3 regions of the Flavobacterium sp. 140616W15 genome follow, and region 1 is predicted to be linked to each of the others. Evidence: riboswitches for the same ligand, from Rfam matches in the RefSeq annotation. Region 1 holds a riboswitch; each other region holds the start of a gene.

Region 1 (7,119 bases):
GTAACGGTAACGATTCCATCACCAACCTCAAATACAACTTTGAATTTAACAAATAGTACAGATGGTATCTGTAGTCAAATTATAACTGGAGTAACTAAAACCATTACCATACAAAAAGCTCCTAATACAGGAACTAACGGAGTTTTGAAATTGTGCTCAGGATCTGTCCCTACTCATGCGCAATTGTTTGCTCAACTTGGAGGAACACCCGATGCTGGTGGTACTTGGTCTGCTATTGGGAATATTTATACCTATACTGTAAATGCGACAGCTCCCTGTACTTTAACCGCTTCTGCCACTGTAACACTAAACACGCAAACTGCTCCTAATGCAGGAACTAACGGAGTTCTGACATTATGCTCAGGATCTGTCCCTACTCATGCGCAATTGTTTGCTCAACTTGGAGGAACACCCGATGCTGGTGGTACTTGGTCTGCTATTGGAACTATTTATACCTATACTGTAAATGCGACAGCTCCCTGTACCTTAACTGCCACAGCTACTGTAACGCTAAACACACAAACTGCTCCTAATGCAGGAACAAACGGAGTTCTGACATTGTGCTCAGGATCTGTCCCTACGCATGCGCAATTGTTTGCTCAACTTGGAGGAACACCCGATACTGGTGGTACTTGGTCTGCTATTGGAACTATTTATACCTATACTGTAAATGCGACAGCTCCGTGTACCTTAACCGCCACAGCCACAGTAACACTAAACACACAAACAGCTCCTAATGCAGGAACTAACGGAATTTTGACATTGTGTTCTGGTTCTGTCCCTACGCATGCCCAATTATTTGCTCAACTAGGAGGAACACCCGATGCTGGTGGTACTTGGTCAACTATTGGGAATATTTATACCTATACTGTAAATGCGACAGCTCCGTGTACCTTAACCGCCAAAGCTACTGTAACGCTAAACACACAAACTGCTCCTAATGCAGGAACAAACGGAGTTTTGACTTTGTGTTCTGATTCTGTTCCTACTCATGCGCAATTGTTTGCTCAACTTGGAGGAACACCCGATACTGGTGGTACTTGGTCTGCTATTGGGAATATTTATACCTATACTGTAAATGCAATAGCTCCCTGTACCTTAACCGCCACAGCCACAGTAACACTAAACACACAAACAGCTCCTAATGCAGGAACTAACGGGATTTTGACATTGTGTTCTGGTTCTGTCCCTACGCATGCCCAATTGTTTGCTCAACTTGGAGGAACACCCGATACTGGTGGTACTTGGTCTGCTATTGGGAATATTTATACCTATACTGTAAATGCGACAGCTCCCTGTACCTTAACCGCCACAGCAACTGTAACACTAAACACACAAACAGCTCCTAATGCAGGAACTAACGGAATTTTAACTTTGTGTTCTGATTCTGTCCCTACGCATGCGCAATTGTTTGCTCAACTTGGAGGAACACCCAATGCTGGTGGTACTTGGTCTGCTATTGGAACTATTTATACCTATACTGTAAATGCGACAGCTCCATGTACCTTAACCGCCACAGCCACTGTAACACTAAACACGCAAACTGCTCCTAATGCTAAAGCTGGCAGTCCAGGCATAATTAGCTGTACTCAACCAACAATAAAGTTAAATGGTACTGGCTCTGAGAGTACTAATGTTACTTATTTATGGACTGGCGGAACGATTGTCAGTGGAGCCAACACATTAACCCCTGTTGTAAGTTCCAGCGGAATTTATACTTTAACGGTTACAAACATTGCTTTGGGATGCTCTTCAAGCGATACTGTTTTAGTTACACAAGATATTGAAAATCCTGATTTTACCTTTTCAGAAACAGCAGTAAATCAATTTTTAATAACAGGTTATGGCGGTAAAGCTCCCTATCAATACAGCATTAACACCCCTAATAATTATATATCTGATCCAGTCTTTAAGATTGATCATTCTGGAAACTATACCATTTATGTAAAAGACATTAAAGGTTGCTTCTCTACTCAAACTGTCTATTTAGACTATGCCGGAATCGAATTTCCAAAATTTTTCTCTCCCGATGGAAACGGAAGTAATGACTATTGGTATCCAACAAGAATCGAAGATTATCCCGATTTAGAGGTTTTAATATTTGATAGGTACCAACGATTAATTACCAGTTTTAAAGGAAATACAACAATGGGATGGGATGGCACATATCAAGGAAAACCCTTGCCTATGGGGGATTATTGGTATGTTATTAAAACAAACAATGACAAAGACAGGAGAGAATTAATAGGTGGAATGACTTTATTTAGATAAAATAAGAAAGATGAAAAAAATAATATTGCTTTTTATAATAATTGGTCTTCCTGTTTATGGGCAAGAATTACAACTCCCGCCAACCAGTCAATATTTAGCAGATAATCCATATGTAATTGCCGGAGCCTATGCCGGAATTGGAGATTTTTATAAAATACGCTTCACTGGAGAAACACAGTGGTTAGGTGTAAAAGATGCTCCACAAACGCAGTCCCTGTCTTTTGATGTCAGGATAGGAGATCGCTCAGGACTTGGAGCTGTATTCTTTAATGATAAAAACAGAAACACTTCTCAAAAAGGAGGTCAAATAACTTATGCTCATCATATTACTTTATCGGAATATAATAATCAGTTTCTTTCATTCGGACTCTCTTATAAATTTACTAATTTCAATATTGATGCATCTGATATTATCACATCAGATCCAAGTGTTCAATCTTATAATGTGAATAATTCAAACTTTGATTTAAGCTTTTTGTATCGTTTAGAAAATTTTTTTATCAGTTTTAATGCTGCAAATATTTTAGATAAGTCAATAAAGCCAACGATTTTAAAAGAGCCTACAAATATTAGAAATTACTATTTATATACTGGTTTTCTTTTGAAAAATAAATTTACTTCTATAGAATACGAACCTTCTATTTTGTATCAATTGTACGAAAGTGATGGACGTTCCAGTCTTGATCTTAATCTTAAAATTCGAAAAATGACTGGCAATAATTATATTTGGGCAGGTATAAGCGCAAGACTATTAGCCGATCAGTCGTTTAAACCTAACTCTATTGCGCCCCTAGTGGGATTTAGACAAAATAGATTTTATGCCGCTTACTCATTTAATATTAGCCTGAATCAACTTCAAAATCATAATTCGGGTACCCATATGATAACTGTTGGATTTGATTTTAGTAACAGGGTAAGCAATTGTAAATGTGTAAATTAAACAAAAACAATAGCATAAAAAAGATATTAGTCCTTTTCAGCATTCTATTTGTATACACTCAATCAAATAATAGTCACAGGTCTATTTTTATGATTACACAAACACAAATCTCTTTTGTTTTATTTTTTGATATCTAAATTCATAAAAAAATAAATTATTCCAATTTAAAAAACGCTTTACTGAAATAATCCCAATCTAACTATATCTAATGCGTTCAAAAGCCATGAGAATACTAGTTTGGTAATTTTGCTTAAAATTGTTTCTATTTATATTTTCTATACATTTGCCGCAATCTGGTGCGCCATAAAAAGCACTTAATAGGGAATTCGGTGAGAATCCGAAACAGACCCGCTGCTGTATGCTCCACATAGAAGTTTTTGAAAAATATATCCACTGTTATTTAATGGGAAGGATTTCAAAAATGGAGTAAGTCAGAAGACCTGCCAGATAATATAATGTTTGACGCTTTCGTGGAATAAAGCTAAGGACAATGCTGGTTTTGTGTGCTTAAATGCGGGCAGTACCATCATTCCTCTGTATTTCCATAAGCGTTGTAATTATTTGCTTTTTTATTCAAATAAATCACAATTAAATATGGAAAAAAATCCTTCTAAAATTTTAAAATTGACTTTTCTATCGATTCTATTGCTAGGTTTTATAGCATGTGATTCTGATAAAGATGAAAATCAGGAAATTATAAATCCTACTGAAGTACTCACAGGATCATACACTGTGAACCGCTTTAATGTTCTTAACATTGTTCCGAATCTGCCTAGCCATTCAAAACTTACATGGAGTATTAATGATTCTATAATTTCTCAGAGTTCGCAGTTGGATTTCATTAGCCCTTATTTAAAGAACTATCCTTTGACTTTGAAAGTAGAAACCAATGGAGTTGTAAATACATATACTTCTGCAATCAATGTAACAAAAGAACCTGTGAATTATAGCAAATACATCTCAAATGTATTCGATTTCCGTCCTGCAGTTGGTCAGTTTACTAACGAGATTCCAGAATATTCACCCGGAAATACAGAAGCAAACCTGATTAATACAGCCAAAAAAGCCCTTGTTGGATCAAAAGCAAGCATGATTTCACTAGGTGGATTTGGAGGTTACGTCGTATTTGGTTTTGATCATACAATTCCGAATATGGATGGAAGAGATTTTAAAATTTTAGGGAATGCCTTTTGGGGAAGTGAAGCCAATGAAGCGCGCTCAGGATCTTGCGAACCTGGGATTATTCTAGTAGCTTATGATAAAAATAAAAATGGAAAACCTGATGCAGATGAATGGTATGAGATTGCAGGAAGTGAATATTTTAAAAATACTACAGTAAATAATTATACCATTACTTATTTTAAACCTGATGCTAACAAACCACCAGTTGCTGGAGATGAATTTTGGCAAACTAACATAGAATATATTAAATGGCAAGATAATCTTGGGAATTCTGGTTATAAAACACAAAGTGCATTTCATGCTCAAAGTTATTATCCACTATGGATCTCTGAGGGTTCATATAGTTTAACAGGCACAAAAATCGAGAACAATTTTTACGATCAGAGCGGTACTGGAAACTATTGGGTTGGTAAATCATTTGACTTTGGATATGCTGATAATGCACCAAATAATGATGAAGGATCTAATATTGATATCTCTTGGGCTGTTGATAAAGATGGAAAATATGTAAAACTTCCTGGGATAGATTTCGTTAAAGTATATACTGGAATAAATCAAGAAGCGGGTTGGTTGGGAGAAGTCTCTACAGAAGTTTCTGGTGCCTATGACCTGTACATAAAATAAAAAACAAACTATACAATTTTAAATTAATTAAATAAATGAAACAAAATTACTTTTTAAGAATTCTGTTGCTTTTTACATTTCTTGTCAATGCACAAGTAAAAGTACAGGGAGTAATTCGATATGATCTTAAGCAAAATTCAACTGCCAAAATTCAACAAAGTAAAAGTACAACCAGTACTATCGATTTTGATGCGATTAAGTACTGGGTAGGTACCGGCGCAAATAAAGCAGCCTTGGTTGTACAATGGAATGATGGTAAAAATTCGGATGCCTTAGTATGGGGTTTTAGATGGGATGGCACTGCAACTGGTGTAGATATGGTGAAAGCAATTGCAAAAGCTGATCATCGCTTTTTTGCGCTACAATATGATTCTGGTCCAACGCTTGGAACTGCAATCGGAGGATTGGGTTTTGACCTAAACGGAACAAATACAATAGGACTTTACAAAGATGGAAATACTACCTATCCCCATTATCCAGTAAATGGTCTTGTAAATACATCTGGGTATGATTTTGATAATTTTACAGCTATAGACGCTACAGATCACTGGCAATCAGGATGGGCTACCAACGGATATTGGTCGTATTGGGTAAAGAACCCCGCTGATTCTGATTTTAGCTATTCTACTACTGGAGCTAGCAGTCGTGTTTTAGAAAATGGTTCTTGGGATCTTTGGAGTTACAATCCATCGATGATAGAAGCTCCTATTGCTTCAACATTTAATCCCGTAACTCCTTTTGTGCTCGCAACAGATTTTACAAAAGGATTCTTTATGGTAAATGAAGATTGGTTTGGACACACTAATGGATCTGTAAACTTTATTGATGATAGTGGCAATGTTAGCTATCGCGTTTATAGTACTGTCAATAACAATCAAACATTTGGAGTAACTACACAGTATGGAACAATATATGGAGATAAATTTTATTTTGTTTCAAAGCAGGCAGCCGATGCTGGAAGATTGGTTGTTGCCAATGCAAAAACAATGCAAAAAATTGCAGCCTTTGAAACTATTGGTGGAGACGGACGTTCATTTTTAGGAGTCAATGAAAATAAAGGGTATATAGGAGCATCAAATGGAATTTATCTATTTGATATTGCTAACATGCAGGTAGGAAGTCTTATTTCGGGAACAGCAGGTGCTGGACAAATAGGAAACATGATTCGTACCTCACAATATGTATTTGCGATAACACAGAATAAAGGAATTTTGATAATTGATCCAACCACAAATACTGTAATTAATACTATTGTAGGTGGATTTCAGTCGGTTGTTCAAGCCAAAGATGGAAGCGTTTGGGCAATTCAAAATCAAAAATTAATCAATATTGATGCAACCTCTTTTGCTACTACAGACTACCCTATTCCAACTACTAAATATTTTACTACTTGGGCAGCATGGAATGCAGGAAGTTTCACGTATAGCAATCAACAAAATGCTTTATACTGGATTAATTCTATAAATTCTTTTAGTTCAGGATCGCAGATTGTACGATTTGATGTTGCCACTAAAACATTTAATGAAAATTTTGGGGCAATTCCGGGGCAAACACCATCTCCCAGACAAATTCCATATGGTGCAGCATTACGCATTGATCCTGTTTCTGATAAGTTAATTTTAAATACTACAGAAAGTGGATACGGACCACATTTTCAAAAAAACTGGGTTCATATTTATGATAACACTGGAGCGTTAACAAATACAATAGTTTTAAATGATTATTACTGGTTTCCTTCTGTAACTGTATTCCCGGATAATAGTGTGCCAGTTGTAAATACTACTTTACCATCTCAAGTTTCAATAAGTAATGCTACAGTAATTGATTTAAAAACCGTTGTTTCTGATACTGATAATTTATCAGCTGCTATTGTAAAATCGATTAAGTCAAATACTAATCCTGCTGTTGTATCTGTCACTATCAATACAAAAGATGAGTTGGTTTTAACACCTCAAAGTCCAGGAGAGGCAACGATAACAATTAGTTTTAATTCTAATGGTAAATTAGTCGAAAAATCAATTACAGTCAATGTAACAAATACGTTAGGAACTGATAAGTTTGACAGAATAGCATTTACGATCTACCCTAACCCTGTTTCTGAT
Region 2 (7,119 bases), 270 kb from region 1:
AGTCCTAATACGCTAAAAGTATTGCAAGAGCTTGGCTTTTTGTATCATATTGATGATTTAAGTCGAGATGAACCATTTATCACCAAAGTAAATGGTAAAAATTTTGTAGTAATGCCATACACATTGCGCAATAATGATATTGTAAATGTAGAAGGGAAACATTGGAGCCCTGATCAGTTCCTCGTACAATTAAAAATGGAGTTTGATCAACTTTATGTAGAAGGTGTAGCTAAACGAAGAATGATGTCTATTAGTTTTCATGACAGAATAGGCGGAACACCTGCAATGGTTAATGCTATGGATAGCTTTATTAAATATGCAAAAAACAAAAAGGGAGTTGTATTTATGAGAAAAGATGACATTGCCAAAATGGTTCAAAATGATCCCAAAACACCCATTGATAATGCTGAAGAAAAATATAATAAATAATACTATAAAAAGATGAAAGCAATAGGATTTAAAACCTCATTACCACTAACAGTGCAAGATAGTTTTATTGAATTTGAAGCTGTTAAACCAATACCTGAAGCAAATGATTTATTGGTAAAAATTAATGCCATATCTGTAAATCCTGTCGATTTTAAAATTCGCCAAAACAGTGCTGTAAATACTGTTTTAGAATCTCCAAAAATTATTGGTTGGGATGCTGTAGGTGTAGTTGAAGCTGTTGGCGAAAGGGTAAACTTATTTAAAGTAGGAGACGAAGTATATTATGCTGGAGATATTACCAAACAAGGTAGTAATGCAGAGTATCAAATTATAGATGAGCGTATTGTAGGCAGTAAACCTAAAGCACTTACTAACACAGAAGCTGCCGTTATACCGTTAACTGGTTTGACAGCTTGGGAAATACTTTTTGACCGCATTCGTATTAATCCTGAAAAAGACAAAGGCAAAACAGTCTTAATAATTGGTGGGGCTGGTGGAGTAGGTTCTATTGCGATTCAGTTAGCTAAAAAAATAGCAGGTTTAACTGTTATCGCTACTGCTTCCCGCCCAGAAACTATTGATTGGTGTAAAAAACAAGGAGCCGATCATGTGGTTAATCATAAGGACTTAATTTCTTCGGTTAGAGAATTAGGATTCCAATATGTTGATTTTATTCTCGATTTTGTAGATACAAATTCTTATTGGGATATTATGGTAGAACTCATTAAACCTCAAGGACATATTGCCTCAATTACTGGTAGCAGTGATCCAATAGCTTTAAATAAACTAAAAAACAAAAGCGCTTCGTTTTCATGGGAACTAATGTATACACGTTCTATGTTTCAAACTGAAGACATGCATGAGCAACATATTATTCTCAATAAAATTGCTGATTTATTAGATAATGGGACACTCAAAACAACCTTAAATGAAACGCTATCTGGTTTTACAGCAGATAATTTAAAAAAAGCACACCAACTCCTGGAATCTGGAAAAACAATTGGTAAAATTGCTATTAAATTTTAAATAAAAAAGAAAAAAATACTTCTGATGATAAGTAGATAAAGCTTGTATTTGTCTGTCATTAAAGCAATTTTTATATAGGATTTAAAATAAAAAATATTTATTTTTATGCTATCAATTTATCTACAGCTACTATTTTTTAAGCATTTGTATACATGGCTATTGTGTTGCTTAGAAACTATGTAAGATGTTTTTAAATTGAGTTTAGTTCTTAAATTTTAATTTTAAAAAAAATGAAAAAAAATATTTTAAAGAATATTATCTTTTTTGTAATTCTTTTTTGCAATGTGATAACAGTATTTGCTCAAGATAAAGTTGATACTGTTGTCATGCTCAATGGAGAAAAAAGAGAAGGAAAAGTTATTTCGGTAAAAGAGGATGCTATTAAATTTGCCTACAAAGGGGAAACTCTTGAATATGAGTTTAAAAAATCTGAAATAAATGAAATTGTATTTGCAAGTGGCAGAACAGAAGTAATAAATAAAGGTACAAATACTGAAGTTGTATCTTCGGGAGTTACATCAACAGGCAGAAAAGGAAAAATAGCCATATTGCCTTTTGAATTTATATCTAATGATACTTCTCTAAATGCCAATGCAATGGCGGAGCAATTACAAGCAGATAGTTATCTTTCTATAAAAGAAAACACCAACGGATTGGAATTGCAGGATCCTATTACAACAAATAGCCTTTTAGCAAAGAATAATATCTCACTTGCTAATTTGAAATCCATAAGTCCAAAAGAGATGGCTACATTGCTAGGAGTTGAAAATGTAGTGTATGGAATTGCTAATGTAACTAATAAAGGAACCTCTTCTTACGGAAGTGGTGTTACAAGTTACAACGACAAAGAAACCCAAAATAAGGAGGGCAGAAAAGAAACAACCAAATCATCTGGTTCTGCATACAACTCTAATAATGCCACTACAATGATTAATTATGAAACTAAAATTAATCTGAATATTTTTAATGATAAAGGAGCAAATTTATATTCAGAATCAAGAAATTCTTTCGGAACTGGATTTGATGCTTATCATGCTACAATTAACTATTTAATAAAGCGTTGTCCTTTTGGACCTAAAGCAAAGCATTAAATCGTTTGTGCTCTATTAGAATTTTTATTTAGTTAATTCCTCATTATTACCCAATTTTCTCTACAGCCAAGTTCAGAATTCTTTTGTACAATTTACTATTAGGAATATGAACACTTAATTGGACTGTATACGTAAAGAAATAAATTTTTAATTCCTCAACATATGTAAACATTTTTGCTTTTTATATACCTGACTTTTGCCATGTAAATAAAAACTAAAAAAATGAAAACATTACTTACTACAGTTGCATTACTTGCATTATCGTTATCAATTTCTGCTCAAAAAATCATTCATAAGAATGTATATAGCAAAAAGATGAACAAGGAAATAGAAACTGTAATTATTACTCCAAAATTTGTAAATGGTGAAAAATACAAAACCATTTATATACTCCATGGTTATAGCGGCAATCCGGATAGAACCTACAAGCAAGATATCCCAGATCTTGTAACCAAATCTCAAAAATATAAAACTATTTATGTATTGCCCAATGGCAATTTTAATAGTTGGTATGTAGATAGTCCTGTTGATAAAACTTCTCAATATCAAACCTTTATTGGAAAAGAATTAGTTGATTATATCGATGCTAATTATCCAACGACACAAAATAGAAAATCTAGAGGAATCTTAGGATGGAGTATGGGTGGATATGGCGCAACAAATATCGGAATTGCATATCAAAATACTTTTTCAATAGTAGGTAGCACCTGTGGTGCATTGGATTTTAATCGATTTGGAGAAAGCTTCCACAATTATCAGGTGGATAAAGTTTTAGGTGAGTTTAAAAATTTACCAAAGCAATACCTAACATTTGATAAAACGAAACAGATGAAAGCGTCAAATCAGTTTTATATATTCGATTGCGGTACCGAAGATGCTCAAATGATAGCTATGAACAGAGATTTTCATAAACTCCTAATAAACGAAAAAATAGTACATCTTTATATTGAATCTCCAGGAGCACATGACACAGAATACTGGAGTAAAGCATTATCTAATCAGTTAGTATTATTTGAAAATTATTTTAATAATGCTAAAATGTAAGGATGAAGATTGTATTGTTTTGATGTATAAAAAATGATATGATTATATAAACTAAAAAAACACTACAGATTTGCGTGGGCAAATACGACGTAGTGTTTTTTTTGAGTAAATAATCTATTGTAATACTGCTTTATAACAGTGTAGTTGTTTCAATAGACGCCTCTATAATTGAATTAATAATGGACAAAGTAAGCGGGTCTTGTTCTCCTGAAAAGAAAGTATCTAATACTTCCTGAAAAATAGGATTACTATTTTCTACCAAAGTAAAAAGCGTCATCGAAGATCTCAATTTTCTAGCTTCTAATTCTCCTAGAATTGATTCAGCAGATTTCATTTTAAAAGTTAGTATTAACTCAGAAATCTCGATAAGATGTTTTCCTAGGATGGGATGCGCGACAAATTCAGCCGCTTCATTTAAATCTAGAATAGCATAGTATTTAGAAGTATCGCTAGTACCTAATCCTGCAATTTGAGGGAAGATAAACCACATCCAGTGGGTTTCTTTTTGCCCTTTTTTATTTCAGAAAGAGCAGTAAGATACAGATGGTTTTGTGCTTCTAAAAAGCGGATTAAATCTTTGTTTGTGTTTGGCATTATAATGTCTTGTTGGGTAAAAAAAGAGTGCAAAAATACTTAAAAATATAGGTAATTCCAAATCAAAGATACAGGTAATGTGTGTTTTATGACAAAGTAGTGTAATATCTTACTTTAATTACAGTATAAAATAACTTCAATTCTTAGTAACAATTTAACAGCAAAATAGGAGGGATTATAGCCTTATATTATCCCTTTATAATGCCATATATGCATTCACTATTTGAATTAAGAAACACAAGAAGCTTATTGTTTTAGCTAATTATAGATATGACATTATTTTTGATGATTTTATTGCAAAAATTATAATTTTATTAAATAACAATTATTTTTTATGAAGTATAGTTATATCTTTGCTTAAAATTTTGGTCTATTTTTTCTTATAATTTAAGTTAAAATAGTTAAAAGGGAATCAGGTGTAAATCCTGAACAGGCCCGCTACTGTAAGTTCTATATAAGTCTTTAAACGTTACTAATGTCACTGTTTGCTCAAGCAAATGGGAAGGCAGTTTTAAGGATAGAATAAGTCAGGAGACCTGCCAAAATCACATAGTTTAAAACTTTCGAGGAACAAAGTTGAAGAACAAGAAATTCACCCTATTATTCTATAATGGGCTTTTTTTCTTATGCTTCTGCATTATTATACCCCGATAAGTTTTTATAATTTATTTAGTGATGTATAATAAAAACAAAGTCCCTTTATTCGTTTTAACGTTATTTACTCCATTTTTGCTTTACTCTCAAGCATCTAATGATAGTATTCGTAAATTAAAAGAAGTAATTCTAAAAACTAAGCCTTATCAAGAAGTAATTCCTGTGCAAAGTCTTTCTGGAAAATTACTAGAAAACTTAGCTAGTCATAATGTTGCAGATGCACTACGCTATTTTGCAGGAACTCAAATTAAAGATTATGGAGGACTTGGAGGACTTAAAACTGTAGATGTCCGTAATATGGGAACACACCACGTAGGTGTTTTTTATGACGGCATACAACTAGGAAATGCACAAAACGGAGTCACTGATTTGGGTAAATACTCCTTAGATGACATGGAATCTCTTACCATGTACAACGGTCAAAAAAGCGAAATTTTTCAGTCAGCAAAAGACTTTGCAGCGGCTTCTACTATTTATTTAAGAACCAAACGGCCTGTTTTTGAAAATGGAAAAAAAACAAATCTATTGGTTCGATTTAAAACCATGTCTATAAATTATTTCAACCCGTCTTTTAGATGGGAACAAAAATTAAGTGACAAAGTAAGTATGAGCGTGAGTTCTGAATATATAAAATCTAATGGTGAATACAAATTTAGATACAAAAGAAACAATCAGGACGGTTCCGTAGCCTACGATACCACAGCCACAAGACATAATAGTGATATAGAAGCACTACGATTTGAATCAGGTCTTTACGGAAAAATGAAGAATGGATCTTGGGACGCTAAAGTATATTATTACGATTCGGATAGGGGAGCACCAGGAGCAATTGTCGAAAATAAGTTTTCTGATGGTTTTAGACAATATGATAAAAATTTCTTCGCACAAACCTCACTAATTAAAGATTTTTCGAAAAAATACAAATTTCAGGCTAAGGCAAAATATGCTTATGATTATACGCATTATGTTGCCAGAGATACTACGAATATATTAGGCGAAACAGTAACCGAAGGAGCACAATCGGACGATAGTTATTATCAGCAGGAAATATACTTCTCAGCTGTAAATATGTACAACATATTACCCACATGGGATGTTTCGTTATCTACCGATTTTCAATACAATAAACTTAATGCTACGAGAAAAGGCATACAGACTCAATTTTCTTTTCCGCAACGTTATACAGCATTATTTTCTTTGGCTAGTTCCTTTAGGCTAGGGCAGTTTAAAGCATTAGGTAGTGTTGTTGGTACTTATGTTCAGGAGGAAGTGCGATATAACGCTAAAGCTCCTGATAAAAAAGAGTTTACTCCTGCCTTATTTATAGGATATACCCCATTTAAAGACTACGATTTTAATTTAAGAGCATTTGCAAAACGCATTTTTAGAATGCCCACTTTTAATGATTTATACTATACTATGGTTGGGTCAAGTACTTTAAGACCCGAATATATGAACCAATATGATATTGGATTCACTTATAATTTGCCCATTGAGAATAGTTTCTTTGATAAAATATCTATTCAGGTAGATGGTTATTACACCAATACCAAAGATAAAATTGTAGCAGCTCCAACAGGAAATTTATTTCGTTGGATGATGACCAATATGGGACAGGTGAAAGGGAAGGGGATAGAATCGGTACTTAATGTGGGAATGCATATTGGCAAAGTAAACTTAGCTACCAATCTTACCTATACTTATTCAGAAAGCAGGGATTATACCAAATTTGCTGGACTGGAATTATCATCTTATGGAGATCAAATACCTTACACGCCTTGGCATAGTGGGTCTGGGATATTAAATGCTGATTATAAAACATGGAATTTCAACTACAGTTTTGTATATGTAGGAAAACGATATAACGGTAATGTAAACAATATTAAAATCAATGAAATTCAGCCTTGGTACACTCATGATCTAGCAGTACAAAAGTCTTTTACTTTAAGTAAATATTTGATAAAAGGAACAATAGAGCTAAACAATGTACTTAATCAGCAGTATGAGGTTATATACAATTATCCTATGCCAGGACGTACAATGAAATTTATAATCAGCATTGCGCTATGAAAAAGATAACTACACAATTAATTCTAGGTTTATTTATAGCCCTTTCTTTTACTTCTTGTAGAGAAGAAGAAACCATTTTTCCATCATCAGATAAAAGTGTTGCTGCACCAAGAAGTGACGGAAAGATAGAAGGTTTTTATCTCCTTAACGAAGGGAATATGGGGATGAACCGGGCAAGTATTGATATATTTAATTACAGAACCGGAAACTA
Region 3 (7,119 bases), 1.7 Mb from region 1:
TGTTAGTAATCGTTTCGCCAGACGAAATACTTTGTCTTTAAAAGGATTTACCAACTGGATGAAAACGATTTGATTCATAAAAATGATAAATTTTAGGTTCGCTTATAGTATCAAGACGATGCAGAATTATTTTTGTTACAAATGTGTAAGAAATAAAACTAAAGATAGTATTTTTACGTTAGTATTATATTGATACCTACTATATGAAGACAATATTTAGAACCGTAATATTATTATTTTTAGCTGTATTCTGCTTTCAAGCTTGCCAAGATCAAGATGATGTGGGCGCTCCTAGAAATTTACAAGTACAAGATTTTATCTGGAAAGGATTGAATCAGTATTATTTGTGGCAAGGTGATGTTCCTAATTTAGCTGATGACCGTTTTAATAATAATCAAGAAGCATTAAATTCTTTTTTGAGGGGGTATCCAGATCCTGAAACATTATTTAATTCTTTGCGTGTAGATCCATCAATAGATAGGTTTAGCTGGATTGTTGATGATTATACGGTTTTAGAACAAGAACTTCAAGGAACATCAAAAAATAACGGAATAGATTTTAAATTAAGTCCAAAGTCCAAAGGTTCTAATGATTTGATTGGTTTTGTACGTTATATTTTGCCTAACTCTGATGCTGCAAACAAAGGAGTGAAACGTGGAGATTTATTTTATGGTATTAACGGAACTCAAATCACTTATGATAATTATAGAACGCTGCTTGCACCAGATAGTTATACTATAAATCTAACGGATTATAATGGGACGGCATTTGTTCCAAATGGGAAATCGATTACGCTTACTAAATCAGTTTTGGATGAAAATCCAATTTTCATCAATAAAGTGATAGAAAAAGATGGTCATAAAATAGGGTATTTGATGTATAATGGCTTTTATGGAAACTATGATGATCAATTAAACGCGGCATTTGGAGAATTAAAATCAAAAGGTGTTACTGATTTGGTTCTTGATTTGCGATATAATGGGGGAGGTTCTGTACAAACGGCAACCCGATTGGCAAGTATGATTACAGGACAGTTTACTGATGAAGTTTTTTCTAAGCAAAAATGGAATAATAAGCTCAATAAGTATTATGAAACTGAAGATCCGGAATTACTTAATAATAGGTTTGTAGATAGATTTAATGGAGTTGCTTTAAAAAGTTTGAAACTAGCTAAAGTATATATCTTAACTACTAAAAGTACTGCATCGGCAAGTGAATTGGTTATTAATGGGTTAAAACCATACATTGATGTAGTACAAATAGGTGATGTTACTATAGGTAAAAATGTGGGGTCGGTTACTCTTTATGATTCACCTACTTTTGGTAAAATGAATAGAAATCCGAGTCATAAATATGCTATGCAGCCCATTGTTTTAAAAATTGTTAATTCTGTAGGCTTTGGAGAATACACTAACGGATTAACACCTACATATAGTGTAATAGAATCTGTAAATGCGTTAGGCGTTTTAGGAGAGTATACTACTGAACCTTTATTAGGTGCTGCAGTTTCAAAAATTATTGGAACAGGTAAAATGATTCTGCCTAAAGATGACAAAGTGTTTGAGTATTTTACCGATTCAAAATCAATAGATGGTATTCGAAATCAAATGTATTTGGATAAAGCTCCAGAAGGGCTCTTGAGAGCGTTACAAGATAGATAATTCAACAAAAAAGGCTTTCGATAGAAAGCCTTTTTTGTTGAAAATAAGTAAGATATGAAATTAAGATTTTTAATTTACTATTTGTTAAAATAGAAGCCATTTGGTGATATTCCAACACTGAATTCATTAGATAAAACTCCTGTTAAAGAATAAATATAAACATCTCCAGGGTCTTGAAAATTTACTGCATCAGCAATATATATATTGTTGTTTTTTACTGCAAAGCCATAAAGAGCACTAACTTCTTTTGCTTTAAATATTTCTGTAGTTGGTAACGTTGTTGTGCTTGTTGATGCAGCATAGATATTATTTCCAACAGTATAATACAGTTTGTTGTTTTCAATAGCTAAGAAGCTAGGATGAGTGATGCCAGGAAAATCAATTGTAGATGAAACGGTATTGTTACTCATGTTAATTTTTACTAATTTACCAGTTGTTTCAGGTGAAACGTATGATGGTCGTCCATTACATAAAACATATAAAGTGCCATTATCTTTTACTAATGAACTAGGTACGTCTCCTACTGCAAAGTTTTTTGTAACTGTATTATTACTAGCGTCGATAATAGATAATGAGTTTCCTTGGCCCCAACCACCTTTGTGAGCTACATAAAGTTTGTTGTCATTTTCGATTATTTGCTCAGGACCTTCAACAACAGGAATTGTTGATGTAACTTTATTTGTTGTTAAATCAATGACAGCTACATAATCATCTGAAGGGTCTACTGGGTTACCCCAGTTTGTAATAAATCCTTTTCCATTTGCAAATGCAATATATCTTGGGCTATTTATCTTTGTGTTGATTGTAGCAATACTTTTAAATGTATTTCGGTTAACTACTTCAATTTTATTTCCTCTATTTACAATGATGTAAGCATAATCACCATTAAAACCAATGCTTTGAGGAGCATCTTTAATATTTTTACCTTCATTAACTAAAGAAAAAACATTTTTCCCGAGTTTTAAGTCGTCTGATAAATAGGAAATAGATCCATTTACTTTTTCAAAAACACCTTCTTCGATAATAAATAGTCCTCCTTCGTAATTTCCACGTGGTGCAGGTTCTGGTTCTGGAGTAATGGTATCGTCGTCATTACTACAAGATGCAAAAAATGTAGCGCTTACAATGACAGCTAAAAATAGCTTATTAAATTTTTTCATGGTATTAAAAGTTAAGGTTTATATATATGGTGTAATTTCTTCCAGGCATTTGTCTTCCAATAACTGGTTGGTAATCTTCGTTCCAGATATTCAGTATTTGTAATCCAATTTTGTAACTGTTCTTTTTTCCTAAGTCATAATCAATTCCTAGATTACCAACGTTATAAGGTTTCACTTTGGTAGCAGGATTATTAAAAGGAGTGCTAAATGCTTCTCCGTTATATAAGTATTGAAAGTAAGAAGAAACTTTTTTCCAATTGTAAGAAACAGATCCAGTTAATTTATGATAAGGGACATATATAAGTTGTTTATAAAATAATTCGCCTTTAATTAATTGCTTGCTTTCTGAAACAGTATAGGCATAGGTTCCGTTAAGTGTGAAATTATGATTTTCTATTTTTGTTCTCCATTCTAAAAGTACTTCAGCACCATAAGCTCTTACTCTGCTTGTGTTTTCTGGAGACCAGTTATCACCACCACCTTGGGATGGTACCCAACGTAATAAATCTTTTATCGAATTGTAATACATAGTTACAGATAATGAGAATTTTTTTGTAAAAAACTCGTTGCCGATTTCTCCCTGATAAGAAGTTTCAGGCTTTAAATCAGGGTTACCACTTCCTTCCCAAAATAAATCGTTGTAAGTAGGCATTCTGAAATTCTTAGAAGCGTTTAATTTTATGCGATAAAAATCTGTAAATTGATACCTTGTTCCTAAAGAAAAAAGAAAAGGATTTCCATAATTATCTGTTAATTCCTGACGAATACTAGCTGTGTAATCCCATTTGTCAGTTACGAAATGCTGTAATAATAAACTAGCAGAACCAACTTGCCTTTTTACATTATTTATACTAGAGCCATATCCTTTATTACGATTATAATCAATGATAGAATTCAGTTTAATCTTGTCATTTACATCAAAAGCTAAATCATATTTTATAATAGAAGTTTCAACTTTTCCATAAGTATAAAAATCGGAGGTAATACTTGGGAAATATTTATAAGATTCTCCAATATGTGCCATCCTTAATTTAGAAGTAAACCGATTAAATGTATTCTCCCATTCTAAAAGATTACGAGTGTTAAAGTCATTATATTTTGTTTTGGTAGCGTTTGGAGAAGTCAAAGAAAAATGACGCTCTGCATCATAAAACTGACTATATAATTTCAAGGAGTTTTTAGAGTCTATTTTATAACCAAATGTTGTATTCATACTCGTGTTATAGTATGCACCATTAATGTTTTTTTGATCAGTAGTTCCAGGGTATTTAAAATCATTATCAGAACTATTTCTGGAAATATTAACTTGAATGCTGTATTTGTCGGACGAAACGTTAGCACGATAATTTGTGCTATAAGTATCATAACTGCCTCCACTGAGAAACAAATGGTTAGAAAAATCCTTTTTAAAACGTATGTCATTATTTAAGTGAATACTTCCGCCTATTGCGCCACTTCCATATAATACACTTCCTCCTCCGGCTTTTACAGCAATAGAGTTGAAATCTCTAGTTCCAATTGTATTAAAATCTGCTTGACCTAAAAATTGAGAATTGATGTTTATTCCGTTCCAAATAACTGCAGTTTGGGCGCCTGTCGTTCCTCTAAAAGAAGGTGCAGAAGTCATTCCTAGTCCATTTTCCTTAAAGTAAATAACAGTGTTATAATTTAAAAGAGATGTTAAGGATGCTTGGTTTTTATTAATAATAGAATCATTAAGTAATTGAACCGATTGTGAGTCTGAGTATTTCTTGAGGTTAGTATCTGAAACTATAACTTCTTTTAATTTTGTTATAGAATCATTTTGTGCCAAAATAAATTGGCAAGCTAAGAGTGAAAGACAGATGTATAACTTTTGTAATGTCATAATTTCTAAACTCTTTTTCCCGAGAGTTCGATATTTGTTAACAAAGGCAGGTCTCCTGGCTTACGTCTTGTTGTTTTCCTTCCCGTTTTAAAACAGTGGTTTTGTAGTTAACAACAAGCATTCCTTTCGGAACTAAGTTTACAGTTGCGGGTACAGCTCAAGATTTACGAATGTTGATTTTGATAATTTCAAACTTCAATTACTTGATTCCCTTTTAATGTGTCTAATAAATATGGCACAACCTTAATGTGGCTACAAATATAAAGTTAAAAATGCTTAAAAATCAATTTTGTTTAGACTTTAACCCAGAATGTAAATCGAAGGTTTCGTTTATAGTTTTATATTGTAATTTTTATAACCTGTCCAAAATCGACTTTGTTTTGAAAAGCATCTTTTAAAGGAAGTGAATTCAAAAGACATAAAATGCTTCGAATAACTCCAGCATGTGTAATTATAATTGCCTTTGATGGTTTTTTGATAAGTATTTCGTTTTCTATAAAATGAGTTACCCTTTGATGTAAATCAATAAAAGATTCTCCGTTTGGAACTCGAATATTTACGAAATCTTCCATCCACGGATTTAAATCTTCTTGAGCAATTTCATTCCAATTTTTCATTTCCCAATCGCCAAAATTCATTTCCATCAAGCGTTTGTCTTCTTGGTAGTTTGAAATTTTGGTTTCTTTTTGGATATGTTTAGCAAGTAATGCACAACGTTTCAATGGACTAGAATATAAGATTGCATCACCAGGCAATTGCTTTGCGATGTTATCAAAAATCAAATCGTAAGGTTCAGCAATATCTACATCGGTTTGACCGTAACAAATTCCTTTTTCGCAAACAGTTTCGGTATGGCGAACTAAATAAATTTCCATATTGCTATAACACTTAAGTAAAAAATAACTTCGCAAACTTGTTGTGTGGCACCTAGGCAATCTCCTGTATAACCATCAATCCATTTTTGGAAATAACGAGCTAAGAAATAACGAGCAAGAAAGACTGGGAGTATGACCAACAGTATTTGGTACTGAAAATAAGAAAGAACTAAAAGAGGTAATAAACCAAAAAAGAAAGAGCCTACAACTTCTTTCCAGCTAAAACTTTTAGCGATTGGTTTACTTTTGCTTGAAGCATCTTCACGAGAATATTCATGAGTAAATACAATGCTTATAGCCACCAAACGACTAATAGAATGTCCTGCAATAAATAATAATAAAATTGTGAATGTTGATTTCTGGTTTGTAATTATTTCTGTTGTTACTAGTTCTGAAAGTAATTGAAATTTCAATAAAAATAATAATACAACGCCAATAGCTCCATACGCTCCAATGGCACTATCTTTCATGATAAGTAAGATTTTTTCTTTGGTCCAACCGCCACCAAAACCGTCACAAACATCCGCAAAACCATCCTCATGAAATGCTCCTGTAGTCAAGATTCCAGCAATCATTCCTATAATTACTGCAGCAAATAATGATACTAAAAATGAAGCTCCATAAAAAGCCAGAAAAGAAATCCCTCCAACAATCCAACCTATCAAAGGGAAATAACGACTTGCTTTATTAAGATAATCAGGATTATGATCGATGTTTTTAGGACAAGGAATCCTTGTGTAGAACATTAATGCAGTAAAAAATATATGGAGTTGTTTTTTCATTTAATGATTTTGTTTATTTGGCTAAAGCCAATATGATTAACCTATTGTTAACGAACATCTAAAGATGTTGGCAATTCAATATTTAGATTGTCTATAAAATTTGTTTTTATGTATTGATGCTTTTGTTAGGTTACTTTGGAGTATATTTATTAAAATCATGCTGCTATTAAGTATTTGGCTAAAGCCAATTTGTTTGTCATTTAATAAAACAACATCTAAAGATGTTGGCAATTCAATTTCTAAGATTGTTATTTTATTTTATTGACAATCTTAGAAATTGAATTGCCTCCAGATTTATCTGGAGGATACGAAATTTGTTATGTTATTGGCTTTAGCCAAATCTTTATTTATTATTTGTTTTCTGAAATCCATACTTGAGAATAAACTCATTATATTCTTCCTGAAGTGTTTTTTTAGTATGATGTATTTCTTGATTTTTAATATAGTCTCTTACTCTATCAATAATAGATTCAGAAACAGAAACTGCAAAATACTCATCTTGCCATTCAAATTTTTCTTTAGTTAATTGGTTTTTATTAATCCAAAACGAAGACTCTCCTTTTAGTAATTGTATTGTTTTTTGGATGTTTTGGTCTACGCCTAATGAAATAAGGCAATGGCAATGGTCTGAATATCCATTTATAAAATCAATATAAATTCCTTTTTCTTTTGCATTCTCTCTTATATGTTGCCAGACTTTTTGACGCAATTCTGCAGAATCTAAATAGGGAACTCTATTTTTAGTACTCCAAACTAAGTGTATATATACTTTTA

Evidence for each region. Region 1 has a riboswitch for cobalamin ahead of EAG11_RS05945 (cell surface protein). Riboswitches for the same ligand answer to the same signal wherever they lie in the genome.
Region 2: another riboswitch for cobalamin. It lies ahead of EAG11_RS06990 (TonB-dependent receptor); the one in region 1 lies ahead of EAG11_RS05945 (cell surface protein).
Region 3: another riboswitch for cobalamin. It lies ahead of EAG11_RS13110 (TonB-dependent siderophore receptor); the one in region 1 lies ahead of EAG11_RS05945 (cell surface protein).

The regions. Positions count from the first base shown of each region.
Region 1 is NZ_CP033068.1:1,367,762-1,374,880, reverse strand. It holds gene EAG11_RS05955 (T9SS type B sorting domain-containing protein) at 1-2,271, shown strand, start outside; gene EAG11_RS05950 (type IX secretion system membrane protein PorP/SprF) at 2,282-3,211, shown strand; cobalamin riboswitch at 3,489-3,674, shown strand; gene EAG11_RS05945 (cell surface protein) at 3,806-5,017, shown strand; gene EAG11_RS05940 (DUF5074 domain-containing protein) at 5,053-7,119, shown strand, end outside.
Region 2 is NZ_CP033068.1:1,633,995-1,641,113, reverse strand. It holds gene EAG11_RS07015 (polysaccharide deacetylase family protein) at 1-429, shown strand, start outside; gene EAG11_RS07010 (zinc-binding alcohol dehydrogenase family protein) at 442-1,455, shown strand; gene EAG11_RS07005 (hypothetical protein) at 1,686-2,546, shown strand; gene EAG11_RS07000 (alpha/beta hydrolase family protein) at 2,769-3,590, shown strand; gene EAG11_RS06995 (DUF1810 domain-containing protein) at 3,721-4,080, opposite strand; cobalamin riboswitch at 4,534-4,743, shown strand; gene EAG11_RS06990 (TonB-dependent receptor) at 4,860-6,908, shown strand; gene EAG11_RS06985 (YncE family protein) at 6,905-7,119, shown strand, end outside.
Region 3 is NZ_CP033068.1:3,040,066-3,047,184, reverse strand. It holds partial or broken gene EAG11_RS13125 (RNA polymerase sigma factor) at 1-78, opposite strand, end outside; gene EAG11_RS13120 (S41 family peptidase) at 204-1,661, shown strand; gene EAG11_RS13115 (YncE family protein) at 1,739-2,821, opposite strand; gene EAG11_RS13110 (TonB-dependent siderophore receptor) at 2,826-4,688, opposite strand; cobalamin riboswitch at 4,716-4,949, opposite strand; gene cobC (alpha-ribazole phosphatase) at 5,027-5,563, opposite strand; gene EAG11_RS13100 (adenosylcobinamide-GDP ribazoletransferase) at 5,548-6,345, opposite strand; gene tnpA (IS200/IS605 family transposase) at 6,689-7,119, opposite strand, start outside.